4 regions of the Fictibacillus sp. S7 genome follow, and region 3 is predicted to be linked to each of the others. Evidence: predicted binding sites of a transcription regulator. Region 3 holds the regulator's gene; each other region holds the start of a gene.
The links. Region 3 encodes LexA, which represses DNA repair genes until DNA is damaged. Its sites were predicted from a motif close to CGAACATATGTTCG; they were not measured.
Positions count from the first base shown of each region.

Region 1: a site for LexA is predicted at 5,212-5,225, ahead of DMO16_RS09915 (YolD-like family protein). Genes of this name have one in related genera too.
Region 2: a site for LexA is predicted at 4,185-4,198, ahead of DMO16_RS02495 (DNA polymerase thumb domain-containing protein). Genes of this name have one in related genera too.
Region 4: a site for LexA is predicted at 5,060-5,073, ahead of DMO16_RS14695 (YolD-like family protein). Genes of this name have one in related genera too.

Region 1 is NZ_QJKL01000001.1:1,935,457-1,943,225, reverse strand. It holds gene DMO16_RS09940 (FusB/FusC family EF-G-binding protein) at 1-538, shown strand, start outside; gene DMO16_RS09935 (ABC transporter ATP-binding protein) at 747-1,715, shown strand; partial or broken gene DMO16_RS25420 (ABC transporter permease) at 1,708-2,335, shown strand; partial or broken gene DMO16_RS25415 (glycine betaine ABC transporter substrate-binding protein) at 2,410-3,222, shown strand; gene DMO16_RS09925 (GNAT family N-acetyltransferase) at 3,258-3,800, opposite strand; gene DMO16_RS09920 (STAS domain-containing protein) at 3,973-4,788, shown strand; gene DMO16_RS09915 (YolD-like family protein) at 4,839-5,180, opposite strand; gene DMO16_RS09910 (cell wall hydrolase) at 5,304-5,732, opposite strand; gene DMO16_RS09905 (NADH:flavin oxidoreductase/NADH oxidase) at 5,860-6,939, opposite strand; gene DMO16_RS09900 (hypothetical protein) at 7,182-7,589, shown strand; gene DMO16_RS09895 (FMN-dependent NADH-azoreductase) at 7,645-7,769, opposite strand, start outside.
Region 2 is NZ_QJKL01000001.1:483,241-491,009, forward strand. It holds gene DMO16_RS02470 (MBL fold metallo-hydrolase) at 1-889, shown strand, start outside; gene DMO16_RS02475 (SDR family NAD(P)-dependent oxidoreductase) at 901-1,689, shown strand; gene DMO16_RS02480 (glycosyltransferase) at 1,899-3,143, shown strand; gene DMO16_RS02485 (HAD-IIB family hydrolase) at 3,106-3,852, shown strand; gene DMO16_RS02490 (hypothetical protein) at 3,897-4,082, opposite strand; gene DMO16_RS02495 (DNA polymerase thumb domain-containing protein) at 4,259-5,518, shown strand; gene DMO16_RS02500 (YolD-like family protein) at 5,540-5,875, shown strand; gene DMO16_RS24105 (HPr family phosphocarrier protein) at 5,943-6,188, opposite strand; gene DMO16_RS02510 (TVP38/TMEM64 family protein) at 6,360-6,986, shown strand; gene DMO16_RS02515 (HPr family phosphocarrier protein) at 7,033-7,317, opposite strand; gene DMO16_RS02520 (DedA family protein) at 7,454-7,769, shown strand, end outside.
Region 3 is NZ_QJKL01000001.1:1,018,775-1,026,543, reverse strand. It holds gene DMO16_RS05230 (assimilatory sulfite reductase (NADPH) flavoprotein subunit) at 1-195, shown strand, start outside; gene cysI (assimilatory sulfite reductase (NADPH) hemoprotein subunit) at 221-1,939, shown strand; gene lexA (transcriptional repressor LexA) at 1,990-2,610, opposite strand; gene yneA (cell division suppressor protein YneA) at 2,767-3,045, shown strand; gene DMO16_RS05210 (YneB family resolvase-like protein) at 3,052-3,708, shown strand; gene DMO16_RS05205 (DUF896 domain-containing protein) at 3,754-3,993, shown strand; gene DMO16_RS05200 (HesB/YadR/YfhF family protein) at 4,095-4,379, shown strand; gene tkt (transketolase) at 4,560-6,554, shown strand; gene sirA (sporulation inhibitor of replication protein SirA) at 6,693-7,133, shown strand; gene DMO16_RS05185 (YneF family protein) at 7,214-7,426, shown strand; gene DMO16_RS05180 (ABC transporter transmembrane domain-containing protein) at 7,666-7,769, shown strand, end outside.
Region 4 is NZ_QJKL01000001.1:2,852,282-2,860,050, forward strand. It holds gene DMO16_RS14670 (restriction endonuclease subunit S) at 1-319, opposite strand, end outside; gene DMO16_RS14675 (type I restriction-modification system subunit M) at 309-1,829, opposite strand; gene DMO16_RS14680 (hypothetical protein) at 2,252-2,452, opposite strand; gene DMO16_RS14685 (GAF domain-containing protein) at 2,439-3,500, opposite strand; gene DMO16_RS14690 (hypothetical protein) at 4,346-4,969, opposite strand; gene DMO16_RS14695 (YolD-like family protein) at 5,112-5,444, shown strand; gene DMO16_RS14700 (DUF1878 domain-containing protein) at 5,761-6,111, opposite strand; gene DMO16_RS14705 (hypothetical protein) at 6,143-6,397, opposite strand; gene DMO16_RS14710 (DUF4145 domain-containing protein) at 6,450-7,154, opposite strand; gene DMO16_RS14715 (hypothetical protein) at 7,669-7,769, opposite strand, start outside.

The sequences.
Region 1 (7,769 bases), 920 kb from region 3:
CGATATGGCCAATGCCAAAGTTCTTGACCTTTTTCCAAACGCATCATCAGATCAACAAGAAATGCTGGACCTTTCAAGCCTGAAAACAGATGAGCAGTTTGAGGAGTATATTCAGCATCTTTCCGTTTTTTTGCTGCCTTTTCCAAGTGTGACAGAACAGCAATTGAAAAAAATGTTTCCGAAAAATAAAAAGTTAAAGCTGCCGGATTTAACAATGATCGACCACAAAAAGCTGACGTACCTAAGCTGGAACGATCTCAGATCCAATAAAAAGTTTATCGTATATGAATTAGATGAGAAATTGGTCGGCATTGAATGCAAATTTGAGCCGGCGGGTAAGAAGAGCTTTTGCTCATTTTGTAAATGTGCGGGAGAGGTCGCATATATTTCCACTGTAACCAAAGCAAAAAAATCCAAAAATCCGGATTACTACAAGGCCATTGGTAATCTGATCTGCGCTGATAACAGCGAGTGCAATAAAAAAATTACCAACACTGGTTATTTAACCTCCTTTTTAAAAGAATCATTAGGAATCTGAACTCTTTTTGAAAAAAGAGGAATCTTTGTCGTTTTGTAGAAGGCATTACTTGCACAAGGCAGGGAAACTTGCGCAAGTAAAGCCCTGTTTTTTTTTTTTTTTTCGGCCAGACTATCTATGTTTTAATTTCCTCTGCAGCGTGAAAATACATAGAATATGGTTATTTACCAGGAAAGCAGTTAGTAAACAAAAAATAAGGAGCAGGTGAATGATTAGATTTGATAATGTCTCAAAAAAGTACAATGACGGGACCATGGCGGTAAAATCGCTGACCCTGGAGATCAGGGCAGGTGAATTCTTCGTTGTGATTGGGCCAAGCGGGTGCGGTAAAACGACCATGCTCAAAATGATCAACCGGCTGATTAAACTATCAGAAGGAACTCTCTTTATCGATGGAAAGAGAATCAGTGATTACGATATACATGAACTGCGCTGGAATATCGGGTATGTTCTTCAGCAGATCGCTTTGTTTCCCCATATGACTATCCAGGAAAATATTTCGGTCGTTCCTGAGCTCAGGGGATGGAGCAGAGAAAAAATAACAAAGCGAATAGATGAGCTATTGGAAATGGTTGGTTTGGATCCCGATACATACCGCGGCAGGAAGCCAAAAGAACTTTCGGGCGGCCAGCAGCAGCGCATCGGCGTCATCCGGGCGCTGGCTGCGGATCCGGAAATCATTCTCATGGACGAGCCATTTAGTGCTCTTGATCCTATCAGCCGCGAAAAGCTGCAGGATGATCTTTACGATATGCAGAGGCGCATCAAGAAGACGATTGTATTTGTTACGCATGATATGAAAGAAGCGCTAAAGCTGGGAGACCGCATTTGTATCATGAATGGTGGCGAAATTGTTCAAATTGGAACTCCGGAGGATCTCCTGAAGCATCCTGCTGATGAATTTGTTCGGGACTTTGTTGGCGGTAATGAAAAATCCTATAAAGCAGAAGGGGATCTTTCCCGTCTGGCTGCACCTCTTCCAGCGGATGTAAGTTTTTCTGAATCATTGAAAATGATATCTGCGTCTGCTTCATTAAAAGATGCCCTGTTCCTTTTAAAGGATGAAGAAGAGTTGGGGGTTGAGGAAGAAGGAAAAATAATCGGTACCCTCAGCAGACATGCCGTGATTCGGTACCTTTCGGATCATTTGGAGGAAAGGAGCAGCGGCCATGAATAATTTTTTAAACGTGTTTCAAGAAAGGAAGGGGGAACTGGCAAGCGCCCTTCTTGAGCATATCCAAATCTCATTTATTGCACTATTGTTTGCCGTTCTGATCTCCATACCGCTTGGAATCTATCTGACCAAAAAACCAAAAGCAGCTGAACCTATCATTGGAGTCACAGCGGTTTTGCAGACCATTCCGTCCTTGGCACTCCTTGGGTTGTTAATCCCTTTGTTTGGAATCGGAAAAATTCCGGCCATCATCGCACTGGTCGTGTATGCTTTACTTCCCATTCTAAGAAATACATATACCGGTATTAAAGAAGTCGATCCATCCCTGATTGAAGCCGCGAAAGCAATGGGCATGGACAGCGGAAAGCGACTCATAAAAGTGGAGCTGCCCCTGGCTATGCCTGTGATTATGGCAGGAATCCGGACGGCCATGGTTTTGATCATTGGCACAGCCACCCTTGCTGCGCTGATCGGTGCAGGCGGGCTTGGGGATATCATTCTGCTGGGCATTGACAGGAATAACTCGACACTTATCGTGCTGGGAGCTATACCAGCAGCTTTACTGGCCATTCTCTTTGATGTTCTTCTTAGAAGATTTGAGCTTCTTTCATTTAAACGGTCCATGATGACGTTTGGCATCTTGGGCCTGGTGATCCTCTTGATTGCGATCGCTCCGTCCGCTTTACGGGGGGAACAGAAAGAGATCGTCATTGCCGGGAAGCTGGGCTCCGAACCGGAAATACTCATTAATATGTACAAGCTTTTGATTGAGGACGAAACGGATTTGAAAGTTGAACTGAAACCGGGTCTTGGAAAAACTTCCTTCGTCTTTAACGCACTGAAATCTGGCAGCATTGATGTTTACCCCGAATTTACAGGGACGGCCATTACCGAATTTTTAAAAGAAACCGCATCCAGTACAAACAGAGGCAAGGTATATGAGCAGGCACGAAAAGGGATGGATGAAAAGTTCGATATGCAGTTGCTCCGCCCCATGAAATATAACAACACCTATGCTCTTGCGGTTCCGGAGAAAACGGCAAAACAATATGGACTCACTGCGATTTCCGATCTGAAAAAGGTCAGCCAGAATATGAACGCCGGATTTACGCTCGAATTTGCAGACAGGGAAGACGGATACCGCGGCATCCAGAAAAAATATGACCTTACACTCGGAAATGTGAAGACGATGGAGCCAAAGCTGAGGTACAATGCCGTGAAAAAGGGCGACATCAACATCGTGGATGCTTATTCCACTGACAGTGAGCTCGAGCAATACCACCTGAAAGTTCTTCAGGACGACAAGCACCTGTTTCCACCGTATCAGGGAGCACCGCTGTTGCGGAAGGAAACGGTGGAAAAGTACCCCGAAATTAAAAAGGCACTGAATAAGCTCGCTGGGAAAATTACAGACGATGACATGAGGGAGATGAACTATAAGGTAAATGTGAAAGGCATGTCACCGGGTAAGGTGGCAAAGGAATTTTTAGAGGGAAAAAATATACTTTGATGAACAAAAAGACCGCTTTGTGAGGAGCGGTCTTTTTAGATATCTTTATTGATGATGGCCATCATCTGGTGGTCTTCCCACTTCCCGTTGATCCTTACAGATTTTACGGCGATTCCTTCTTTATGAAACCCGGCTTTTTCCAGGACGCGAATGGACCCTTTATTTTGGGGCATGACACCGGCCTCGATACGATGCAGTTTAAGTTCATCAAAGGCATAGGAGACCATTTTTTGAACGATCGAGCTCATGTATCCTCTCCCGTTATAGGTCTGGTCCAGGCAGTAGCCAAGCATACAGCTTTGTACAGGCTCCCTTTCAATTTTAAACAGGGAAGCATCTCCGATTAAATCGCCGGTTTCCTTTGAAAAAATACCAAACGTATATTGCTGTCTAAGCTCACGCATCCGCTCAATCATGTTCAGCCGTTCCTGCTGGCCTTCCAGCGTATAGAATTCAGGGTTTCTTAAGGGAGTGAATGTTTGAAAAAACTCCCGGTTCTTTACCTCGAGCTGAAGCTTATGTTCGGCATGGCCGGAATCCATCGGCTGTAAAAGGAAGGATTCTATTTTTTTACTCATATACTCACCTGCCTTTCTTATATCGTAGCACAGGCAAAAGATTTCATGATAGGTTGCTAACATATTTCTACCTATTATGTCGAAATAAGCTATAATAAGCTTATGTTATTTAGGTGCTTAATATTAAAACACCTATCGATTTAAATATTACTATCTTAATAGGAGAGTAACCATGGACTCTATCAATACCTTGGCAAACTATCTTACCAACCATTCAGCGTCCATTGCTTCAGAAGTCGTTGACGAGATTATTGGGCGCTTTGAATTTTATATTCCGAAAGAGGAAATTATACAGGCAAAACAAATGTATAATGAATTTATTGTGTTTCTGGCAGATTCTCTGGATTGTGAGGAAGGCTCTGCTCCTGAGGTTTTAATGGAGTGGAGCAAAAAGAATGGAGAGACAACTGCCAAAAGCGGGCTTGAGATTTCCCAAATTTTGATGCGGTATCCAGATACACGGATCGTTTTTGCTGATTATATGACCAAGCTGGGGATGGAATATCAGCTTGGCACTCAGGATGTCGTGATGATCATCAAGCGAGTGAACCACATTTTGGATCTGAGTATTAATGAAACGGTTTTTGCTTTTGAACGATATAAAGACCATCTCATTAATGCCGCGCAAAATGAAATCAAAGAATTATCCAATCCGGTTGTTCCGATTCAGGACAAGATTGCTATCCTTCCTCTGATTGGAAAGATAGATGCCGACCGGACGGATCATTTGATCAACCATGTGGTTCCAAGGATTCAGCAGCTGCACATTCACCATTTAATCATTGATTTTTCAGGAATCGTGAACGTTAATACAGAAGTAGCGATGTACATTTTTAATATACAAAGTGTTTTTCAGCTTCTTGGCATTGAAATCCTGATAACGGGGATACGTCCAGAATTAGCCAGCCGGATTGTTCAGGCAGGCATTGATTTTACAACGATTAGGGTATATGGCAATGTAAAGCAGGCTATTGAAAACATCCAATAAAAAAAGGGGACTACACTAAAGGTGTTGTCCCCTTTTTCTACGATATTCATCTACTCCTCAGCTCTGGAAATGTCTTTAATCGCTGAAATGCGCAAAATATGTAGCTGACCGTTTTCATCGATCACTCTCAAGATACGGTTCTTCTCATCCATATAATGGACCATTCCTTTGACTCTGTGCAGATGGCCCCTTTGATAAACGGTAAACAGCAAGGTAAATGAAAATTCCAAGGCTTGAAGGACCAACTGATCCATTTCCTCCAAATGCTGTTCATCCGGCTCCAGCTCTTCTTCTTCGTAATACTCCTCCAGAAAGTAGTTCTTAAGATGTGTTACTGTCTCGGGGAGCATCAAGCTGGTTTTCCATTTTATGTTACCACGGTCCCGAATCACATCACTCATCCTCCTTTCTACCTATAATAACCGAACACACGTTCTTTTTAAACTGGAAAAAATGGACAGTCATGATATAAGGCTGATTTGGAGAAAACTGAGTCTTATATCATGCCCATCCGATTAAAAGGTACTATATACATTGTCACATTCTTCAGCTGTCGGCTGATAAAAACAATGAAGCTTATATCGTGCAACAAACGGCTGGTCATACCAGGTCGGCGGGCAATCGCCCTGAGGCCTGAAATACCAGAGACTATATTTAGCCGGCCAAAAGCGTTCTCCACTAATTGCACGCCTGGCGAGCCGCTTTTCACTGGATCTGGCGGCCTGATAAAAATAGCCATGGGTCACGGCTTCAAATGCGTGGGGCTGGTAAATCATCTGGGGGATGGTTCTGAGGCCTTTAAAGTCGGAACAATTGGCCCGGATTCGGTTGATTCCAACGTTGCCAATCAGCTGCATCCCGCGAACTCCTTCACCTTCACCTTCAGCTCTGAGCAAACGGGCGAGAAGATTAATATCTGAATTACTGGCTTGCACAACAGCCACCGTATCACCTCCATATCGTTCTTTTTTAATATATAAAAAAGAAGGTTGGGCCATAACCATGAAGAGAAGATTTTCCCAGGCAATCAAAAAAGGGCAAGGATGCAGCAGCATCCTTACCCTGATTTTTTTACCATCCCCGCTCATATTGAGGAGGAATATGAAGTTCATTTTTCTTATGCACCGTTTCCGCAGCACGAAGCGGCCAGTATGGATCACGGAGAAGCTCGCGGGCCAAAAGAACAAGATCTGCTTTTTCATTGCGGATGATTTCGTCTGCCTGCATGCCTTGTGTGATCATACCTACTGCCGCAGTTGCAATATCCGCTTGCTGGCGGATTTTTTCTGCAAAAAGGTTTTGGTAACCGGCACCGACGGGGATCGGCGCTTTTGGAACATTACCGCCAGAGCTGCAATCGATAAGGTCTACACCTTCTTGTTTGAGGCGTTTGGAGAGTTCAATGGATTCTTCCAGTGTCCATCCGTCGTCTACCCAGTCGGTAGCTGAAATACGGACAGTAAACGGAAGATTTTCGGGCCATTCTTGGCGCATCACACGAACGGTTTCCAATACAAAGCGGATGCGGTTGTCAAAGCTTCCGCCATATTCATCTGTACGCTTATTGGAAAGCGGGGAGAAAAAGCTGTGAGCCAGATATCCGTGTGCACCATGGAATTCCATCCACTCAAAGCCGGCTTCACGCGCCCTGATGGTGGCCTGTCGGAAGTTCTCCTGAATTTCCTTGATTTCTTCCACGCTCAGTTCTTTCGGTTCTTTGTATCCGTCATTAAATGGGATGGCACTCGGTCCGACCACATCCCAGCCGCCCTGATCATTTGGAACTCCGGCAGCCGGTGCTTCTTTTTCCTTCCATGGGCTGTAGGTGGATGCTTTTCGTCCAGCATGGGCGAGCTGGATTCCTGGTACGGCACCATGCTCTTTCAAAAAAGCAGTGATGCGTTTAAAGGGTTCGATATGCCGATCCGTATAGATCCCCAGGTCTTCGGGTGAGATGCGCCCTCTTGGTTCTACAGCGGTAGCTTCCACGATCACCAGGCCGGCTCCACCGACTGCACGTGATCCCAAGTGTACGAAGTGCCAATCATTCGGTACTCCGTCTTCGGCACTATATTGGCACATAGGTGAGACACCAATGCGGTTTCGAAGTGTAATATCCTTAATGGTTAGTGGAGAAAAAAGATGTGGCATGGACAAGACTCCTCCTGTGGTTTAAGAATTAAAATCAAAATCATGGTAACACAATCCGAATGGTGCGATAAAACAATGTGCTTAGGATTCGTTCAAAACTCATTGTAGTCTGCCCTTTTTAAGGGAGAGATATAACATAGACATGAAATGACGCAAAAACAGAAAAATAGACAGAAACAGGAAGGAAAATTTTGCATGATTATCGAATGTATTGCTTGAATAGAAAAAGGCAGGTGCGATGTATGTCATACTCAGAAAAACTCATTCAAAAGGTAAAGGAAATGTACATATTGGATCATAAAGCGCGTGTACATATTGATAAAGCCCAGCATTCCATTAACGTCTTTTTTGGTGACATGAAATTTAAATTACGATCTGTAGAAGAAAAAACGGATGAAATTAACATTGTGATTAACGAAGCAGTCCCCGGCATCTTTGCCCAAATCATGATTAAACAAAGTGTTCTCTGCTTTGAACGGTCACCCAATGGAATCATTTATATCCAGTTAAAAAACGAAGATAGCGAGACCAAGCTGGATACACTTCAGTGGGATGGAAGGTGTGTGGCCTCTGAACGGTATAACAAAGAATTTACAATTCCCCTGATCAACAGCTATTTGAAAGAGGCTTTTGATCCTGTTCTTTTTTAGGTAAACAAAAAAGGCAGATCTTTGTAAAAGATCTGCCTTTTTTGTTTTATAATTATTAGAAAGTATGTGCTGCATCCTTAGCGCGTGCAACGCCGTTTTCTTTGATTTCTTGTGCTTTTTCAGGCATGGCTGCTTGTCCTTCGATAAATACGCCATCGAAAGAAGGAACACCGAAGAAGT
Region 2 (7,769 bases), 540 kb from region 3:
TATTCCGGGAGAGAAGCTGACTCTTGTCGATTGCGGCCCGAAAACGCCGGAGGCCTGGTCGGTTTTTCAGGAAAAGCTTCCCGATTGGGGCGTTACTGTAAACGATATTGAGCAGATTATTTTTACTCATTATCATCCCGATCATGTTGGATTATATGCGTACTTTACATCCCCGCCGCCGGTTCTGGCAAGCAAGGAGCAAATTCCGTATCTCAGCCAGGACCCGGCATACTTTTTACATAGAAACCAATTTTACGAGTCATTTTATAGTAAATCAGGGATGCCTGCAGAGGCTTCCCAGCTGGAGGAATACAAGCTGCAGCGATATCTCGGGTATTCTGCTGTGGTTCATCCGGACAAAATGATATCAGAGGGGAAGGCGATTCCCGGCCTGCCGGGATGGATGATGATCAAAACTCCCGGGCATTCTCCGGACCATCTCTCATTGTTTCACCAAGAAAGCGGAATGATGGTCGGCGGGGACTTTCTTCTCCAGCGTGTTTCCTCCAATGCGCTCATAGAACCTCCCGAGCCCGGAGAAACCGGCCGGCCCAGACCCCTCTTGCAATACAGGGAATCGCTGCGAAAAGCTGCTGTTCTTCCGGTCAAGCGGATTCTGCCGGGACATGGCGATGACATTACCAATTGCCGGGAGCTGATTCAGGAAAGGCTGGAGGAACAGAACAACAGAGCAGAAGTGCTTCGATCAATGCTTGCGGAAAAAATGACTGCCTATGAACTCAGCCGGCAGCTGTTCCCGCGGGTGTATAAAAAAGAGCCCGGGCTCACATTGTCAGAAACGGTAGGGCATCTGGATCTGCTTGAGGCAGAGGGAAAAGTGCGGATTGAGCACATTCAGGATGTTCTATATTACAGGAAAGCAGAATAGGAGTAAAAACGATGAACCAGGTAAAAGACAAAGTGATTGTGATTACAGGGGCTTCCGGCGGTCTGGGGGCTCAGGTGGCTTTGGACGCGGCCCGCATGGGAGCATATCTTGTACTGATTGCCCGCAATAAAGAGAAGCTTGAACACATAAAGGAAAAAATAAAGGCGGGAGGAAACCGTGAGCCGGTCATCCATCAACTGGATGTCGGGATTACCGAAGACGTCAGCAGAGTGTTTCACGAAATCACTTCTGATTTACAGATTGATGTGCTGATTAACAATGCCGGCTTCGGAATTTTTGACTATTTTGTCGATGCCGACCTTAAAGACCTCTCAGGCATGATGCAGACGAACGTGATTGGGCTTATGGCCTGCACGCAGGCGGTGCTGCCGCAAATGATATCGCGCGGATCGGGTCATATCATTAACATCGCTTCCCAGGCGGGTAAAATTTCTACCCCGAAATCCAGCGGTTACGCGGCGTCAAAGCATGCGGTGCTTGGTTTTTCAAACGGATTGAGGATGGAGATTGCCGAAAGCGGGATTCATGTGACCACGGTAAATCCTGGGCCGATTGAAACCAACTTTTTTTCAATCGCGGATAAATCCGGATCCTATGAAGCCAATATTAAAAAGTGGATGCTCTCACCGGAATATGTCTCAAAGAAAATTCTCTTTGCCGTGGGACGTCCGGTCCGGGAAATCAATCTTCCCGGCTGGATGAATGCCGGAAGTAAACTGTATCAAATGTTTCCAAGGCTCGTTGAAAAACTGGGCGGTAATGCCTTTAAACAAAAGTAAATGATAATATTATTATGTAAACAAAGTTTTGTAAAAAAATGATGATTTTTCATTATTTATTCGGGTTCCTTATTTCCATACTTCTCAATAAAAGGTAAAAAGTCTTAATTCACTGGGGCTTAAGTACTGAATGTGGTTTGTTCGGGCCAAAACTGGGGTATATCTAGTACAGGCTATCGACCGCAACAATAGAAAGAGGGGTAACGACAATGAATAAAAAAGTTTTATTTATTTCAGATCATGGGGATCCGCTTGCAAAACTCGGTGGAAAGCAAGCCGGAGGACAAAATAATTATGTATACCACCTGGCCCTGGCAATGGAAAACAGGGGATGGGATGTTGATGTAATAACCCATTGGTGTGATAAAGATGCCCCGCAGATAGAGAACTTTGGAAAACGTGCAAAAGTCATCCGCATCAAAGCCGGAATTAAAGGGTTTGTATCAAAAAATGAGATGTTTCAAATCTTGCCGGCATTTTTTAAAGAAATTGAAGAGGTTGCACCTCTTGACCAATATGACATTATTCATACTCATTACTGGCTTTCCGGGATCCTCGGACGCCAGCTCCGCAGAAAATACAACATACCTTTTGTTCATACATCACATTCCCTTGGCGCTGCAAAAGAACGGGCTACAGGAGAAAGGGATGATCGCAGATATCAGTATGAACGAACCATTCTCCGTTCCGCCAACCGTGTGATCGCCACCACCAACAGCGAAAAAAGCCTGATTCATGAAGTGGCTAAACAGCCTGCGCCTGTAGATGTTATTCCAATTGGTGTATCTCCTACATTTTATCCATATAACCAGCGATCAGCTACCAAACAAAAGCTTGGCGTCCATGGACCTTTGGTATTTTATGCAGGAAGGCTCGAAGAAACGAAAGGCGTTGAAACCTTGCTTCAAGCTTTCAGGTATTTAATCCAATGGGGCGATGTGCCGTCCGACACCAAACTGGTTCTGGCCGGAGGACAAAAGGAAGAGATCGACGACGACCAGCTTCCGGTGGCGGAGAAACAGCGCTCATGGGTAAAAGGAATCGAGCGTTATGTCCGTTTTATCGGGCCAAAAAGCCAGGAAGAACTGGCAGCCTACTTTAATGCTGCGAATGTGGCGGTGGTGCCGTCCTATTATGAATCGTTCGGTATGGTGGCGGCAGAAGCCCAGGCTTGCGGTTGCCCTGTGATTGCATCGCGTGTCGGCGGACTGCAAAACGTGGTCGTTGAAGGGGAAACCGGCTTGCTTGTTACACCAAAAGACCCGCAGGATCTGGCTTTGACCCTTGAAATTATTTTAAACAATGACATTATCGCACAAAGGCTTGGCAAACAGGCGTCCTCTCTTGCAGAACGCGATTATCGCTGGCCAAATGTGGCAGCGAGAGTCGAGCAGGTATATGAGGAGGTTCTGAAAGGTGAAACAAAAAAACGTTACACATCTTTTAGCTACTGATCTTGATGGAACGCTTGTAGGAGAAAAGGAACTGACTTCTGCCTTATTTGAATATTACGGGGAACGAACCTATGAGGTTGAACTCGTCTATGTGACCGGACGGCATCATGATTCGACGATGGAACTGATCAAGGCGGAAAACCTCCCTATGCCATCCATCCTCATTTCCGATGTTGGGACAGAAATGTATGATTTTGATGATTCGGAGCTTCATGAGCGATGGAAGAAAACATTGGAGGAGCAGTGGTGGCCCGAGAAAATTTCCCGGATTGCCGCCCAGTGCAGCGGGCTTACGCCTCAATCCATTCCCTCTACACACCGTCTTTCTTACTTTGCCGAGGATGCAGGAGCATTTGAAGAAGTAAAACAAAAACTGGAAGAAAACGGAGTGCCGCACAAGCTGATTTTTAGCTCGGGCAGAGATGTGGACATTCTTCCGCCAAATGCTGGCAAGGGTGAAGCCCTTTCCTTTCTGCTTCGTGAAAAGGGGTGGGAGAAAGCCAATGTTCTTATAGCCGGCGACTCCGGAAATGATCGTGACATGATTACAATGGGCTATCCTGCCGTTGTGGTGGGGAACTGCCAGGATGAACTGAAAAAGCTTCCTGAACATCCGCTTATTTTCCGGGCAGAAAACCACTGCGCCGGAGGGATCCGGGAAGCATGGGAACATTTTTTTGAAAAGGAAACGGTGGAAAGCAACGGATAACGCAAACCCTCTCTTAAAGACAAGAGAGGGTTTTTATTGTTGGGTCACAAAATCATATACGACATCCTGCACGGCGAGGTAAGGGTCCGATCCTCTGCGGTTTGCCATTCCTTTTGGATGTGCTCCAAAAGCAAGGCATATTCCTTTTCCGTATACGGGATGGTTTTTTTATCGTTAAAATAGGTTAACAAGGCTTTTTCCAGCCATTTGCGCAGCAGATGCTCTTCCATTATCTTTACCCTTTCCTCTTGTACACAATTTAGCTTACCTGCCATCCGTGGTCAAGGATTTTTAAGGGTGGAAAAGTACCTGAAAAAATTTCCATTGAGAACAGAACATATATTCGGTTAAAATGGGTATACATAATAAAGGGAACGAACGTTTGCATTTTGAAGGAGTGAGGAAGTTGATCGATTATTCCAAGGTTCAAAATCGTTCAATTTTGTGCATGGACATGAAGAGTTTTTACGCCAGCTGTGCGGCTGTGCGTTTAGGGCTGGATCCGCTGGACTGTTACCTTGCCGTCGTCGGAAACACCGAAAGGCAGGGAAGCGTGGTCCTGGCTGCTTCTCCCTGTTTAAAAAGGGACTTTGGTATCCGGACGGGAAACCGGCTTTTTGAAATTCCCAAAGACAGCCGCATTCATATTGTGGACGCCCAAATGTCCTTCTTTTTAAAGCGCTCCATGGAGATCACGCGTCTGCTTAACCGATTCGTCCCGAAGGAAGCCATTCATACGTACAGTGTGGACGAAAGCTTCATACAGGCGGACGGCACCGAACGGTTATGGGGAGGGCCGATGCAGCTGGCAACAGCCATTCGCACCGCCATCAAGGAAGAGTTCGGCCTGCCCTGCGCGATCGGCATCGGCCCCAATATGCTGATGGCGAAACTCTGTCTTGATTTGGAGGCGAAAAAGGAAGGGGTGGCCACGTGGACGTATGAGGATATTCCGAAAAAACTATGGATTCTTTCGCCCCTGAGCAAGATGTGGGGCATTGGGTCACGGGTGGAACGGACGCTCAACCTGATGGGGATCACGACGGTCGGGGATCTCGCCCACTATCCTTTGGCGCTTTTGGAAAAAAAGTTCGGCATTATGGGAAACCAGCTGTATTATCATGCCTGGGGTGTGGACCTCTCGGAGGTCGGGGCGCCCATTATGCAGGGACAGATCAGCTATGGCAAAAGCCAGATTCTGCTGAGGGATTATACGGACCCGAAGGAGGTACAGCATGTCATTCTCGAAATGTGCGAAGAGGTGGCAAGGAGGGCCCGGACAGCCAAAAAGGCAGGGAGAACGGTCAGCCTTGGAATCGGCTACAGCAAGGAGGAATGGGGAGGGGGGTTTTACCGCTCAAAAACCGTTCCGGAACCGACCAATATTACAATGGAGATCTATGAGATCTGCCTGGAGTTGTTTCATGCGTTTTATGAAGGAAAGACCGTCCGAAAGATTTCGATTTGCCTTTCCAATGTGTGCGAGGACAATGAGACTCAATTAAGCATCTTTACGCTAGAGCATCCCAAAAAACGAAAGCTTGGGTATGTGATGGATGATATCCGCAAAAAGTACGGATCAACTGCTCTTCTTCGGGCCGTGTCGTATACGAGCGGGGGGACAGCACTGCACCGCAGTACCCTCCTGGGCGGCCATAAGGCATAGAGAAAGGAGGACGTCTCACCTATGATCAAAGACCGAGGAAGCCTGAAATGGACCTCCATGATGCTGCCGGAGCATGTGAAGCACTTAAGGGAATGGGAACAGGAAGACAGAGATGCAGCTGAAGACCATGAATGGGATGAGCAGCTGCTGGAGGAGATGAATCAGCAGATTCTTCTGGCTATGGAAGAGGCAAGCCAGGTGGAGATTATGTGCCGGGGCGGCGCTCTCACGAGCAAACGAGTGAGGGGACGCATCCATTATTACGATCCCTGCCGCCGTATGCTCAGGATGGTGGATGAAGCAGGAGGGCGGCAGGACGTTTACCTGCAGACAATCCTCGCCATTACCCATTTATAAGGACAATGCCGGCCGGTATGAAAAAACTGCCCCACTGACATTCAGGGGACAGTCATTACCGGCTGGCTTATTCGGCATTTTCAAACAGATCGGATTGGAACAGCTGGTTCTGCAGACCAGATAAATCGGCACTGCTTGTTATTTCGATCTCCTGTCCCGGCTGGATGGATAATGCAATCAATCCGAGAAGGCTTTTGCCGTCAGCCGTTTTCTCTCCTTTTTTTACATACACTGGTTCCTCAAAACGACTGGTAAACTGCACAAATTGGCCGGCATTTTTGGAATAGATGGGTTTTTTCGCAATGACTTTCAAATCGTTTCTCTCCCTTGTATCTCCTTTTTTATACAGCTTATGAAGAGGTAAGGAGGAAATGTCATAAATATAATGAAAATAAAAGTGACTTCTATCGGAAAGTAATGGAAAATATAAAGGTAAGACAGGAGAGAGGTGAAACATCGATTGATTCGCAGCAAAAAAAATCGGATGAAAATTTTAATAATCGCTATAAGCGTGGCACTGCTATGGTATTTCAACCACAAGTATTTGAATTTAACACCGGAAGTATTAAGGGAGTGGATTCTTTCCTGGGGCGTATGGGCACCCATTGTTTTTATTGTGCTGTACGGCCTGAGACCCTTTGTGCTGTTTCCGTCCTCTGTGTTTGCGATTACAAGTGGATTGGCCTTCGGATTATACTATGGCTGTCTGTATACCTACATAGGGTCGCTTTCCGGAGGGCTGATGACCTATCTGGCGGTCAGGTGGATTGGAAAAAAAGCGATGAAAAAAGAATGGAAGGGCAAGTATCAGAAAGTGCAGGAGGGCATCAAAGAGAAAGGCTTCATATATGTGCTGATTCTCCGGTTACTGCCCATCCTGAATTACGACCTTGTAAGTTATCTTACAGCAGCGGCAAATGTGAAATTCAGAGATTATGCGGCAGCAACGGCCATTGGCATCATACCGGGAACGCTGGCGTATACCTATATCGGATCTTCGGTGGCTCATACCGGCATGAAGGAAATCTTAATCTCATCGATCATTCTGATCATATTGATTGTCCTGCCGGTGGTCACAAGAAAAAGGTGGCAAAAAAAGCTTGGCCTTTAAGGCAAAAACCAAAGAAAAAAGCGCTGACACAATTCAGCGCTTTTTTTTATGTAGTCGCTTGTGATGGTGTAAGCTGTTGAAGCAGCTGCTGGATCGCGGAGTCTGCATCAGCGCCTTCAGTAATAAGGACAAAGGATTCATCCTTGCGAAGCATCATAAAGAAAGTAACCAGGCAAGATAATTTTTTTGCTTGAAGGGTAACGCCGTTTTTGCAAAGAAACACGTTGGATTGATAAGAACGTGATATATTAACGAAATTCGTTATCTTTTGAATGGTAAATTTAGAAGCATCCTGTGTCATGGAAACGGTTTTTGAACAAATCTTTTTCATGTATGTTATCCTCCTGAAGTGGATTGTATAAATCGTCGACTTAAAACGTATCTACCCCATACCCGAGGCGATTAAACCAAAGAGATTGAAATTGGCGGGAAAGGGAATAAAGAGGAGGATAAGACAGGAAAGGAGAATGAATGTTGTGTTTGAAATCATTTTTCATTTTTTACGAGAGCTGGGGGCTGCAGGCCTGTTTATTGGAACGGCACTGGAAGCTTCCTCCGTTCCCTTTCCCGGAGCGCTCGTTATTTTAATCTATGGGTTTCTGCTGAAGCCAAGTCCAATGGAGACGGTGCTGCTGGCATTAGCGGTAAGTGCTGTTTATACATTGTTCAGTTATGTGCCGTACATGATCGGCTATAAGCTGGAAAGCAAGATGAGAGAGAAGTTTGATGAGAAAAAGGTAGAGAAAACCAAAAGGGTTTTCAAAAAATACGGTGAGTGGAGCA
Region 3 (7,769 bases):
AGCAAGGAATTCTTCCAGTGGCTTGAAGATGGAGCGGTTCTCTATATTTGTGGAGATGAGAAAAACATGGCCCATGATGTACATGAAACATTGATCGACATCATTGAGAAAGAAGGAAACATGACACGCGAACAAGCGGAAGACTATGTGGCCCGTATGCAGCAGGAAAAACGATATCAGCGTGATGTGTATTAAGCGGGAACAGAAAGGAGTTTTAAAGATGTCAAATCCTAAATTAAAAGCACCTGACGGCAAGCCGAGTGATGTTGAACGTATAAAAGAAGAAAGTAATTATTTGAGGGGTACGCTGAAGGAAGTGATGCTTGACAGGATCAGTTCAGGTATCCCGGACGATGACAACCGTCTCATGAAGCATCACGGCAGCTATCTTCAGGATGACCGTGATCTTCGCACTGAGCGGCAGAAACAAAAGCTTGAGCCTGCTTATCAATTCATGCTGCGCGTGAGACTCCCGGGTGGTGTTGCCACACCATCACAATGGCTCACCATGGACCGGCTGGGAAATCAGTATGGAAATGGAACACTGAAATTGACCACAAGGCAGACCTTCCAGATGCATGGCATTTTGAAGTGGAACATGAAAAGTACGATCCAGGCCATCCATGCTTCCCTTATGGATACGATTGCCGCATGCGGAGACGTAAACCGGAATGTGATGTGCATTTCAAACCCTTACCAATCCGAAATTCATTCAGAAGTATACGAATGGTCCAAGAAACTGAGCGAATACCTCTTGCCAAGAACTAGAGCGTACCACGAAATCTGGCTTGACGAAGAAAAGGTGGCAGGCACACCGGATGCAGATGAAGTGGAACCGATGTACGGGCCGCTTTACCTGCCGCGTAAATTTAAAATCGGCATTGCTGTTCCTCCATCAAATGATATCGATGTCTTTTCACAGGATCTCGGATTCATTGCGGTTATTGAAGATGGCAAGTTGACTGGTTTTAATATTGCAATTGGCGGCGGCATGGGTATGAGCCACGGAGATAAGGAAACCTACCCGCAGCTGTCCAAAGTGATTGGTTTTTGCACGCCTGACCAGATTCTTGAGGTGGCGGAAAAAACCATTACTATTCAACGAGACTACGGAAACCGTTCCAAGCGAAAAAACGCCCGTTTTAAATATACAGTTGACCGCCTGGGGGTTGAAACCGTAAAAGAAGAATTGGAAAACCGACTCGGTTGGAGCCTGGCCGAAGCTAGGGACTTTTCCTTTGAGGATAATGGAGACAGATATGGCTGGGTTCAGGGTCTTCAAGATCAATGGCATTTTACGCTGTTTGTTGAAGGTGGTCGTATTACAGACTTTGAAAACTACAAGCTGATGACCGGCCTGCGTGAAATTGCCAAGGTTCACACTGGGGAGTTCCGTTTAACTGCGAACCAGAACTTGATCATTGCAAATGTGTCCGAGGAAAAGAAGCAGGAGATCACGAATCTTCTCGATCAATATGGAATGCTCAACAGCCAGAACGTTTCTGCTATCCGCCGAAATTCTATGGCTTGTGTAGCACTTCCGACGTGCGGCCTTGCTATGGCTGAAGCGGAGCGCTATCTGCCGGTGCTGATGGACAAAATTGATCAGATTGCGGATGAAAACGGGTTGCGCAACGAGGAAATCACCGTTCGGATGACCGGCTGCCCTAATGGATGTGCACGGCATGCACTCGGTGAAATTGGCTTTATCGGCAAGGCGCCGGGCAAATACAATATGTATTTGGGTGCAGCTTTTGATGGCAGCCGTTTGAGCAAAATGTACCGCGAGAACATAGGGGAGGAAGAAATACTAAAGGAATTAAAAGTTCTTTTCCCGAAATATGCGAAAGAGCGTCTTGAAGGCGAACACTTTGGAGACTTTGTCATTCGAAGCGGAGTTATTAAAGCCACAACAGATGGCACCAATTTTCATTTATAATCCTAAAAACAGCGGCCCGGCAGTTATGCCGGGCCGCTGTTTGCTTATTTTTAATGTAAGGTGCGGTACACACCAATTACTTTTCCGAGGATGGTCACGTTTGGAAGAAGGATGGGTGATAACGAAGAATTTTCAGGCTGCAGACGGATATGGTCTTTCTCTTTAAAGAACCGTTTGACGGTTGCTTCATTCTCGTCTGTCATCGCTACGATGATATCACCATTTTCCGCTGTAGGCTGCTGCTTTACGACAACCAAGTCCCGATCGTAAATGCCTGCTTCAATCATACTGTCTCCTTCTACAGTTAACATAAAAACATTATCGTCTCCTACTACATGCTCTGGAAGAGAGAAGTACTCATCCACATTTTCAATGGCCGTAATCGGAGATCCAGCAGTAACCTTACCGATGATCGGCACATTGACGGATCGTGATTTGGTGATGATCTGGTCGGATTCAAGCCCCAATACTTCAATGGCCCTTGGTTTGGTAGGGTCACGGCGAATCAGCCCTTTTTTCTCCAGACGAGAAAGATGGCCATGAACGGTAGAGCTGGACGCCAGCCCGACGGCTTCTCCGATTTCCCGAACGGAAGGAGGGTATCCCTTTGCATTAACTTCCTCTTTAATAAATTCCAGGATATCAATCTGTCTTCTGGATAACTTTGTCATTATATTCGCACCTCATTCACTGAATACTCTTGAAAAAAGTATAGCATTTAAAAGCAAGATATACAAACATAAGTTCGAAAAAAACCCTTGAAAAGAACAGCTGTTCCCATTATAATGAGAACAAATAGGAACAAACATTCGCAGGGGTGATAGGAAATGAAGGGATTTTCACCGGTAGTTATGCTAATATCTATTTTTGCAGCAGGGTTTTTTATGTTTGCCCATCAGACACATGTTGAAGGCTCGAAGGAGTATATGGAGATTACAGTTAATAAGGGAGATTCACTCTGGAAAATTGCAGAAGAATATACTAAGGACCACAAAAGCAATTGGGCATTTGTAGACTGGGTGGAGAAGAACAACGGAATACAGGCAGGGGCCATTACACCGGGCCAGAAGCTCATCATTCCAATCAAAGCAGAAAAAGACAGGTGATGTTACTTGAACGCCATTATTTATTGCAGGGTAAGCACAGAGAAGGAGGAGCAGGCCGCTTCTCTTTCCCGGCAGGAAGAAGAATTAACAAGATTGGCTAAAGAGCATGATTTTACGATCGTTTCTGTCATCAAGGAACGGGAAAGCGGGTACAGCCTCGAACGGGAAGGCTTGCTGCGCATCATTGAAATGGCCCAGAGCGGTGAATTTGAAGTTCTTTTGGTATCAGATGATACCCGGCTGGGCAGGGGGAATGCCAAAATTGTACTGCTTCATGAACTGCTGAAACGTGAAATTAAAGTGTATACCTTCAGCAGCCAGGGAGAGTATCATCTTTCCGAGGCAGAATCGATGGTGCTTGAAATTGTGGCGGTGGTAGAGGAGTACCAGAGAAAGCTCCATAATTTGAAAATTAAACGTGGAATGAAAAAAGCGGTTCAAAAAGGGTACAAGCCGCAGAAAAATTTAAAGAATATCCACAATGGCGGCAGGGAGCGCAAAGAATTGCCGATTGAAGAAATCATTCGTCTTCGCAGGATGGATCTTACGTTCGCTGAGATTGCAGGAACCCTCCGGGGATTTGGATATGAAGCATCGAAAGCAACAGTTCACCGGCGGTATAAAGAGTATATAGAAAGTGCTGTGACTGGAAACCCTACCTGATATTCGTTTATGATAGGCATATCGAATATAAAAGGAGAGGTGTTCATGCTTACACCAGACAAATTGGAACGGCTCAACTTTCTTGCAAAGAAGTCGAAACAAGAAGGTTTATCCACTGAAGAAGCTGCAGAGCAAAAAGAATTACGAGAAGAGTATCTGAAGAATGTCAGAACTTCTTTTCAAAATAGATTGCATTCATTGACCATCATTGACCCTGAAGGCAATGATGTGACACCGGAGAAGCTGAAAGAAAGCAAAAAAAGCCAAAAAAATATAAAGCATTAAAAGGAAGCCTGATTTCAAATGAAATCAGGCTTTTTTTCTTGTTGCAAAATTCTGAATTTCCTATATACTGTACTATAACAACTTTGGAAGGGGAGAACAAAGTGACTTTTTCAATAACGGATTCTGTTGTAAAATTGTATCGTGAAATTGATTTGAACGAAGGTGAAGCCATTCGGCTTTTCGCAAGGTATGCAGGAAGCACTAGCCATGGCGGATACTCTGTAGGCGTAATTCCCGCAATGCCTGGTGATGGTGATCAGATCCATGAAGTGAGCGGACTGACGTTTTTTTTTAGACCGGACGATGAATGGATTCTTGAGGAAATGAAGCTGGATTATGATGAAACCGAAGACATCTTTTACTGTGACCTTCCCGCACTGGCGTAAGTGATACTGCCTGTATTATAACAAAAGTTATAATGCGGGCTTTTTTATTTGTATGAAGGCAATACTTTAAGGGAAACTAATGAAGGGCATTGTGCTTGTATAAACAGGCCAAAATGTTTATGATTGAATCGACAAATCTTTTACATATGTTCATATGTAGATGAAGGGATGATGAAATTAATGTCTACTGCTTCAATTGATCAATTATCAATTAACACAATTCGAACTTTGGCTATAGATAGCATCGAAAAAGCCAAATCGGGTCACCCGGGAATGCCTATGGGTGCCGCACCTATGGCTTACAGCCTTTGGACAAAGTTCATGAACCACAATCCTGAGAACCCGCAATGGTTCAACCGTGACCGTTTTGTACTGTCTGCAGGACACGGTTCCATGCTTTTATACAGCCTGCTTCACTTATCCGGTTATGATCTTTCCATGGATGACCTTAAAGAATTCCGTCAGTGGGGAAGCAAGACCCCTGGACATCCGGAATACCGTCACACTGCTGGGGTTGATGCCACAACTGGACCACTCGGACAAGGTATTGCGATGGCTGTTGGTATGGCAATGGCTGAACGCCACCTCGCTGCGACTTACAACAAAGATGGCTTTGAAGTGGTTGACCACCATACTTACTCTATCTGTGGTGATGGAGACCTAATGGAAGGTGTATCAGCTGAAGCAGCTTCACTTGCAGGCCACCTTGGTCTTGGTAAACTGGTTGTTATGTATGATTCCAACGATATTTCACTTGATGGTGATTTGCACCTTTCTTTCTCTGAAAGCGTGCAGGATCGTTTTAAAGCCTATGGCTGGCAAGTGATTCGTGTCGAAGACGGCACTGATCTTAAAGAGATCGAAAATGCGATCGCTGAAGCGAAAAAAGATACAAAACATCCAACACTTATTGAAGTTAAAACCGTAATTGGTTTTGGATCTCCAAACAAATCCGGTAAATCAGCTTCCCACGGTGCACCGCTTGGATCAGATGAAGTTAAACTGACGAAAGCGGCGTATGACTGGGTATTTGAAGAAGACTTTTACGTTCCGGACGAAGTGAGAGATCATTTTGCTTCAGTAAAAGAGGAAAACCAAAAGAAAGAAGCAGAATGGAATGACTTGTTTGCCCGCTATGAAAAAGAGCACAGCGAAGCAGCTGCTCAATTAAAGTTGGCAATTGACAACAAGCTTCCAGAAAACTTTGATGCAAACCTTCCTGAGTTTGATAAAGCGATCGCAACACGTGCTTCATCAGGGAATGCATTAAATGCTTTTGCTCAAAACATTCCTTGGCTGTTTGGTGGTTCTGCTGACCTTGCGGGATCCAACAACACCATGCTAAAAGGTGAAACCAATTTCAGCCGCGAAGATTACAGCGGACGCAACATCTGGTTTGGTGTTCGTGAATTCGCAATGGGTGCTGCGGTCAACGGTATGGCGCTCCATGGCGGATTAAAAGTTTTTGGTGCAACATTCTTCGTATTCTCCGATTACTTGCGTCCGGCCATTCGCCTTGCGTCCATTATGGGTCTTCCTGTAACCTTCGTATTCACGCATGACAGTGTGGCTGTTGGGGAAGACGGACCTACTCATGAACCGGTTGAACAGCTTGCGTCACTTCGTGCAATGCCTGGATTATCTGTAATCCGTCCTGCAGATGCATATGAATCTGTGGCAGCATGGAAATTGGCTCTTGAAAGCACAGATACACCAACGGCTCTTGTGCTTACAAGGCAAGCTCTTCCGATTTTGCCTGGAACAAAAGAGAATGCATATGAGAACGTTAAAAAAGGTGCTTATATCATTTCAGAAGCGGAAGGAACTCCACAAGCGATTCTTCTTGCTTCCGGATCTGAGGTAAGCCTTGCAGTTGAAGCTCAAAAATCACTGAAAGAAGAAGGAATCAACGTTTCTGTCGTTTCCATGCCTTCTTGGGACCGATTTGAACAGCAATCTGCTGAATACAAAGAAAGTGTATTCCCTTCTTCTGTACGTGCACGCCTTGGCATTGAAATGGCTGCTTCTCAAGGCCTTCATAAATATGTTGGACTTGAAGGCGACGTATTAGCGATTGATAAGTTTGGCGCTTCTGCACCAGGAAACAAAATCATCGAAGAGTACGGCTTCACTGTTGAAAATGTTTCTAACAAAGTTAAAGCATTGTTGAAATAATAAAAAATGGCCCGGAGGAAATCCTCCGGGTCTTTTTTGCGTTCGACAAAAGTAGTGATTTCAATCTTCAACATCAGACAACTTTTTTTTAGGACATGCTTTATACTGAGGAAAAAAGCGAGAGTAGGTGGCGGGGGCTTGAGAGAGTATTTCATTTATAAACTAAAAGATGAAGTTGCTGAACGATACTTTGGAAAAGAGTCAAAGCTTTTTCAGCTCTTTTTAGAGGAATACAAAACCTTTACCGCTCAGAAGGATGTCCTGCAAAAGCAAATCGAGTACATTACGTCTCCGCTACATGTTGATCCTTTACAAACCTTTTTAAAGCAAATGCTCCTCTCGAAGAAGGGGTTTCACACAGAAATTCATTCCTTTTTACTGGAAAGTGACAATAGTTCTGCCCGGCTCAGCTTCTCAGAACGCTACCTCATTCTTCAGAGTGTGGGTGGTTTTGAGGCGGAAACGATCATTTTTGAAACGATGCGCAAATACGAGCGCTGTTTTTTTGCCATGGATTTTAAATATTACCGTTATGGGTGGCTGAATCCGTTGAAACCGAGGACAGGGTACGGCTCATAAATATTTTAGTGTCCATCTTGTATATGTTTATCACTTTATAGTAAACTAGTGCTAGACAACATGAAGGAGGAAGTTTTACTATGTTTTATTATATCCTTGTGGGTATTCTAGCGCTTCTTGCAGGCGTAGCTATCGGCTTTTTCATTGCCCGCAAATACATGATGAGTTATCTGCAAAAAAATCCGCCAATTAATGAAAACATGCTTCGGGTCATGATGATGCAAATGGGCCAGAAACCGTCCCAAAAGAAAATTAACCAAATGATGCAGGCAATGAACAAACAAATGAAGTAATAAATCAGTGACAAGCTGATTTATCTTCAACGACGATAGAGAGTTGATCATTTCTTACGTCACTGGTTAAGTTCATCTTTATCCTTGATACCGGATTTGTTCTTCTTAGATCTCGTAATAAGCCGCCTTATGGTCCATGTGGACTGTAGGGTGGCTTTTTTTATTGCAGAAATGATTTTTAAAATTTTCATTATTTGGTAAAATAAAGAGGGTGTTTTTGGGGGAAGGGGATGCTGGGCTTGAATGTGTTTATGGATTTGATGTGGTACTTTAAACAGGAAAAAAGAAGGTACCTGACCGGAATTGCTTTGCTAGCACTTGTGTCGCTGTGCCTTCTGGTTCC
Region 4 (7,769 bases), 1.8 Mb from region 3:
GATTTGAATTGTACTCAACCTTAAAACAATTATTATGAACACACCCCTCTACATCTGTATAAACTAATCCTACTTGTCCTGTTCTAGTATAAATTATATCCTCTTTAACAGCGACGTACTGTTCCTTAATATCAGTAACATATTCCGAAAACTTCCCCTTAGGTAAGTCCGTTATTTTTAATAAAGGTATATATCCATCAAGCTCTTCCGAAACTCTTCTTTTAGACGAAATTTGCAATCCTTGCCTTAGATTTACAACATCTCCAATTTTACAATACTTCCAGTTATCTGAAATCCTCCCAAATATACTATATTCCATATCCAATCCCCTCCAAAGCTCGGCGGATATCATCTTCAAGTGATTTTGACTTTGCAAACTGCTCAGATAGCCCAGTCGTTAACCTTAACATCTTCTCTTCAAAAGGTTCCCCGTCTTCTTCTAAATCTTCAAACCCTACATACCTTCCAGGAGATAAGATATATTCATTTCCCTTTACTTCTTCTAATGTAGCTGCTTTACAAAAGCCTAGTATATTTTCATAACTTTGTTCATTTGTTCCACGCCAAGCATGATAAGCTTCAGTAACTTTTTGAATATCTTCAATTGCAAGCTCTTTATGAGTACGATCTGCCATGTACCCTAGTTTACGAGCATCAATAAACAAAATTTCTCCCTTGCGGTCACGCTGTCCTTTTGCAGCTTTGTTTCGTGTGACAAACCAGAGGCTCACAGGGATTTGAGTTGAATAGAATAGCTGACCTGGAAGTGTGACAATACACTCTACTAAATCATTTTCAATTAAATTGCGACGAATTTCCAATTCACTAGCCGTGCTTGTTGACATCGATCCGTTCGCAAGGACAAATCCTGCTGTCCCAGAGGGGGCAAGCTTTGATACCATATGCTGAATCCATGCATAGTTTGCATTTCCAACTGGTGGTGTACCATAACTCCAACGTACATCTTCTTTTAATTTTTCACCGCCCCAATCACTGATATTAAAGGGAGGATTTGCTAGGATGTAATCAGCCTTTAATCCTTTATGTAAATCCTTATGAAAGGTGTCTGCATTGTGCTCACCAATATTTCCATCTATACCACGAATAGCTAGATTCATTTTGCAAAGTCGCCAAGTAGTCGGATTTGACTCTTGTCCGTAAACTGCGATGTCACCAAGCCTTCCCTGATGTTCTTCAACAAATTTTTCACTTTGAACAAACATTCCACCAGAACCACAGCATGGGTCATAAACTCTGCCTTTATAAGGTTCAAGCATTTTAACCAGTAGCTTAACAATGGAAGTAGGCGTGTAGAACTCACCTCCATTTTTTCCTTCGGCACTTGCAAATTTACTTAGAAAGTATTCATATACACGGCCAAGAACATCTTTAGACCGGCTCTCTTGATCCCCTACTTTAAAGGAAAACAAATCAATGGTTTCACCTAGACGCGTCTTGTCTAATGCAGGGCGCGCAAAATCTTTTGGAAGCACCCCTCTTAATGAATCATTCTCTTTTTCAATAGAAATCATTGCTTGGTCAATAATTTGGCCAATCTCCGGCTTTTTTGCATTTTCTTTAACAAAAGACCACCGTGCATCTTTGGGAACCCAGAAAATATTCTCAGCAGCATACTCATCTTTATCTTCTGGATCAGCCCATTCATCTTGGGATAATTCGTTGTGTTTTTCTTCAAATGCATCTGAAACATATTTCAAAAACAATAATCCCAATACGACATTTTTATATTCCGAAGCATCCATGCTACCTCTTAGTTTATCTGCCATTAACCAAAGCTTTTCTTCGAATCCAATACTTGCTGTTGACATTTTATTTCCCCCGTTTAATGTGTCAAATAAAAATTTCTATCTAATAATAGTTTAACAAAAAATGTTTGATGAAGCATTTATCAGAAACATTAAGTTCTCTTCCTTCACACTAGTTTTAGAAGCTTCGGTGCCTTTTTCGGATTTCAGTACTTTAAAGATATAAAAAAGCGAGGGCTATTCAGCCTTCGCAACATGGAAACTTCTTTATTTCACTCTTTCTATCAACGCACAGCATTCCAACCGACTAGAGTGCTGAATATAGAAAAATTAAACCCTAGATTGTAGTCGGTGTTCTCCTAAATAATAATAACCGACTTGTGTTTTTCTGAAGCTATTCTATATTCAGTTGTAAAAAAAACTTCCCTTTTTAGGTTACTTCTTGACCATGAAGACCATTTTAGGCAAAAAAAACACGCCTAATATTAGGCGCGCTTCTTTTTCGATGAATAATATTCTGTATCTTCACTAACACTAAAAGTCCCGATTGACTGTATATTCATAAAATCCAATACCTCTGCAAGTAGCTCATTGGTTTCCTTTTGAGATGTTTCTAACTCTTTGTCAATTTCATTAATGGATTCAAATGGACTTATTCTTTCCATTTTCTTATCAATCACTGCCATTTTTAACGCCCCTTTCTGGGTCTGTTTCAATTGTAACGGCTGTTTCAATTTCCTCTTGTTTAATAATCATATCACATAATTCAGCTAGTCCGCAGATATCAGCATAACTTCTAATCATAACTTCATCGTCTTGCTTAAACTCTGCTTTATCCTCGCTCTGAATGCAAAGAACGCCGATAATATTACCCTTTACCCAAATTGGAGTACCAATTATGGAGGTGTAATGATCGAGGTGTTCCTTTTTGTGAGACCAACCGCCGTCTTTATAAACATCTGCCAACGTTTTTGTATCGCCTAATTCCCAAACTTCTCCGGCAAACCCTTCACCCTTTGCAAAACTCTTTTCCCTTGCCGACTTGGTATCAATCCTGTAGTATGCAAATATCTTTAATTTATTATATTCGTTTATAAGGAAAAGTGAAGCAGATTTATCGGATTTGTTAGAATAAAGGCACGTAACACACTCATTCAGCACATTATCCATAAACTCCTTCTTCCAACCTTCTTTGTGTTCTGAAAGCAATGTATGTAAGGAACGGACCAGTCTGCTTGTATTCTTTGTATTCCGTTCGAATATCTCAATAAGCTTCCTTAATTTTATTTCACGGTTAACACCTTCCGATAGCTTTTTAGCAGTTGCTATGAGTAATCTTCCGGATTCGTCGAGTCTCTCGCCGTTCTCTTGAAGCTGCTTCTTTATCTTTTGGTTCTCTTTTAGCAGTTCTGTATCCCCGATCTTTTCACGCAAAACAGCATATTTGCTGTAAAAAGGATTCGGCATATTAAAACCAAACTGCTGCATTTCTGGCGATCTCGTTCGAAGCCATCTTGCGGTAAGAACGGTACATACAATGCCGGAAATAGTATAGGCGATGAAAGTAAAAACCCTTATAAACGCATACTTTGGCCCGCCTAATTTATCAATCAATTCTATAGCACCGGCTACGAGTGTAGAAACTACAATAACAGCCAAAATCAAACCGCAGAGAAGACTGCCAATAAATTTTAATGGGTAATACTTTCCTCTTTGTACATCGGTATCAATCACGGGTTGTTTATCCGTGTGTAGTTGCATATCACCCTTCCCTTCCTGTTATATCCATTATACACAATTTTTAAAATATGATCATCATGTAAAATAGGAACAAGACAACCAGAAGGGAGTGCTTACTTTTGTTTCTGTTTAAGAAAAAACAATGTTACTTTATTAAACAAATTTCTTGTGTTAATTGGCATACTATCACATCTCAACTGCATTAAAGGTTACTTCAAAAATATTGGTCACTCTATGGTCACATCGTCGTCACACACTATTGAAAACTAACGGCAACTACAGTTCATTTAAACAATAAAAATATCCTAAAAATGTGATATAAAAGCATTTCTAGGCACTATAGAAAAGAACAGGAAACTTCACAAAAGGTCAGCGGTTCGATCCCGCTAGTCTCCACCAAATACATAATCACGCAAAAGTGCTATATGGTCTAAACGTGACCTACTTTTGCTTAAGTTAGACCTCTGTTCAAATCGAATGGAGGTCTTTTTATGTTAATCGAATTGGCTCAGAAGTAATTTCTAGCAGAGAAAAAGTTTGAAGGTTTAACTCAGAACAGTATCACTTGTTATGTCACACTCTTTAAGGTATGGAATGAATGGTTAGCAACTCAAAACATTGAACAAGTAGAGGACTTAAATCCACGATTGATTAAGCAATATTTAACCTTTTGTGTTAATGATTGTAACTTGCGAATTCAATATATAAAAAAGTAGGGGGATAAACCCTCTGCTTATAATAATCCTCTTAATGGATTTGCTTTGTCCATTGTTTCTTTTAATTCGTGAGCGAAGTACCCAATATACTGACGGGTTACTTCTATCTTAGAATGTCGATTGCTATTCTTGAATGGTTGTTACTACTCCATCCTCGAAATAAACATATTTATAACCTGAATAGACCCATTGTTCTTTATTTGATGAAGCAGTTTTTGTTGTATTAATATCAATCGGATTTCCCCATGTAGTAGACAATACCTCTGATTTAGACATACCCACTTCAGGAACTCCTTTTAAATTTGATTGAACAGCATCAGATTTATTAACTAGGTACTGTAGATTCGCTTTAGCATTTTCATAAAGTGCATCTACATTTGATTGAACTTCCTTTGGTACATTCTTTACAACCTCAATATCAGAAACGAGGTCTTTATAATCATGTATTTTACTAATTAGACTTTCATCTTCATTATCTATTTCTTCCTGTTTTAAAAAAGCCCCTGAAATAAGATAAATATCCCTTTTAAAGTCTGTATCTTGCTTACTCGATTTAGAAAGGGCTTTTTCATAATCTTTTGCCACAAGCAAGTTTATAAGTTCTTCTTTGTCTTTATCATGTGTTCCTAGTGCAAATGTTTCTTTAGTACTCTTCCCATTTAAATTCCCCACATAAAATAAACCAGCAATCAACAAAACAATTAATGAAACAGAACTTAAAAAAATGATTTTAAATTTCTTATTCAATATTTGTTCCCCTCTCGCCCTTTTACTCAAATATATTAGACGAGAAATTTATATTTCCTTTAAGTGGAAATTAATTATTTTCCAAAAAAGAGAACATATATTCGTACTTCGTGGTATATACTATACAAAGGAGTTGATTAATATGAGCATTCGAGATCGTGGAGCAATAAAATGGACGGCTATGATGCTGCCTGAACATGTTAAGAAACTAAGGGAGTTTGACTGGGATCAAAATAAAAAAGTGAAACCTGAACTTGACGAACAGCAATTGGAGTTAATCGAAGAAACGATATGTGAAGCGATGGCTGAAGACTTATTTTTATGTATTACATACTTTAAGCACGACGATTTTCACTTACTTATTGGAAAAGTACACTATGTTGATACCTATAAACGTGAGTTAAGGATAGTGGACTACCACAATGAACTATATAAAATTAAACTTGATGATTTGGTGGATGTAAAATTTCATTAACCTTTTATTAATCTATAAAGAAGCATTCTTAAGGATTTGCGTTTTTTGGTGTGAACCACATTAAAATAAATATGTTGATTCTCATTAAAGTAATCCTCTGGTGTATATTCCTGGCATTTCATCTTGGAGTGGTTCTGTAAAAATTCGATTAGAGCAGTCTTGATTTCAACCTCAGTCATCACATCAATATTTTCCTTATAATAATCAATGTGCAAGAAGGACACCTACTTTCGTTTTTTTACATAATTCGACAACATAGGTCTAAAGTCCTTTTCCAAATAAGAAAAAACACTCCCTTTTAGGAGCGCTCTTTCCTTTACTTTTGTAAATAAGTTTTATACTTTGGATTATCGCTATACAATGCTTCAAAAACTTCCTGATATCTACCATCTTCATGTAGATGCTTTGCTACAAATTCAGCAAAATGATAGTCACCTTTGAGGTGCGGTACTATTTCATAAATATCTGATTCATACCTCATATCACTAAGTTCATTATTTTCTTCTAAAGATTTTCGCATGCTTGCAAACAAATTTAATATTTCCTTGGATTGTTTCCTAGTAATTTCATATTCAAAGAACAAACGATCCAAATCTGTATTATCAAACAACAATCTTTGTCTAAATTCAATAAAGTCGAGTCTTTCTAGAAGTTCGGTTTCATTCAAATTAGTTCCTCTTCTCTTTTAATGAGATCAGTTACCTGTACCTGTATACATGGGATGGGAATTCATTTAATACTATGTAATCTCCACAAGAGTTACAATCAATTCTAATTTCTTCGAGAACAGGAGTGACTTCTTCCGCACTATCAGCATCATGGTCAAATTCTATTTGTATTTCAGATGCTTTAAAGCGGCTTTCAATAGAACTAAAATTTGCATGTTGACCAAATTTTGTTGGAATTAATTCTACAAAATTATTACATTTTTCACATTGAACTACTAACTTCAAAAAAACACCTCCCTTCTGTCTACTACTTTCGACTTAAAGGGAGATATTTCCTTTAGTTTCTATTGTTTTGTTTTTCTTTTTTTAACAATTTATGATTTTTAAGTTGATATAGATTAACTAATAATCTCTCTATTATTTCGATAGCACCGTGCAATTCTTCAGATGTTGGTATTACAGCCTCGTGTGCCGCTGCATTACCAATCTCCCTAATTCGTTGTAAAATTAAAGTTTCATACCATATTATATGTTTGTTTTCATAAAGCCCATATATTTTTCCTTCAATACTTTCTCTTTTACCTTCCTGTACCAAAGGATTACCATCATTATCATGTTTGAATCCCTTAATAATCCCAAGTTCATTACATATCGCTTCAATTAATGTCCTCAATCCTATTGCGCAAAGTAAATTATGTTTTTGATTATAGGCAGCCACTAATTGTAAATATATAGATCTAATGTTAATAGGGATATGCAACAAAATAGACTCAAAAGGATCAATTGTAATGGGCTTTTCAACTGCTGGGGGATCTGGATAAATATTTACATAAAGATGAGGTCGTTCTCCATTATGCTCTATCCAAACAGAGGAAATGTCTCCGTAAGTAACCGAATCACACCCTGCGCATTGAAGAATTGAATGATCTATAAAAATACCTTGATCTAAATTATTATTAGGGTCTGGGAATTTATATATTATCTTGTGATTCCTTAAGCCGTTACATTTTTCGCAATACACTTTTTCTGGAACAAATTCCATTTTCATCACCCATTTTGATAATACATCAATTACTTTAAATATACTATTTTTTTCGTGGGTGTAAAAAGGCATATGCTAGGCGAACTAAATTCCAAAAGAGGGGTATTTGTACCGCTGTTTTCCACTATCTAAGAAACGTTATGTCGCTTTTCACCTAATTTAGACCATAGTTCAGCATGCAGTATGGTCTATTCTAAATAAGCAGGAGCCTTAAATACCTGTATATATATATACCCAGCACTTTCTTATCTTTTTAGTTTAATAGTAATGGACAATTAAACCTGTAATCTAACGTCTCACATACAGCGTTCCAATAGAGTCTACCCTACATTAGAGAACTAGGGGAAACTTTATTTTTCACGCTGGCAGCGTAAAGGTCAGCATTACACTTCACCTATTATAAGCAAACGTGAAGCAATTACTAAAATCTTGATAAACAAAAAGACCAATTCTGTATCGAATCGGTCTTTTCTCATTTTTACTAAAAGTATAAAACTTAATTTTAACTATTTGCTTATTTTATTAGAGTTAGAAGTGAGGTTTTATTAGGTTTTGTAGAATGCGAATGATACCAATAAAATAGTCTGTTTTGGTGCCATTTTTCATCTGCCGCTT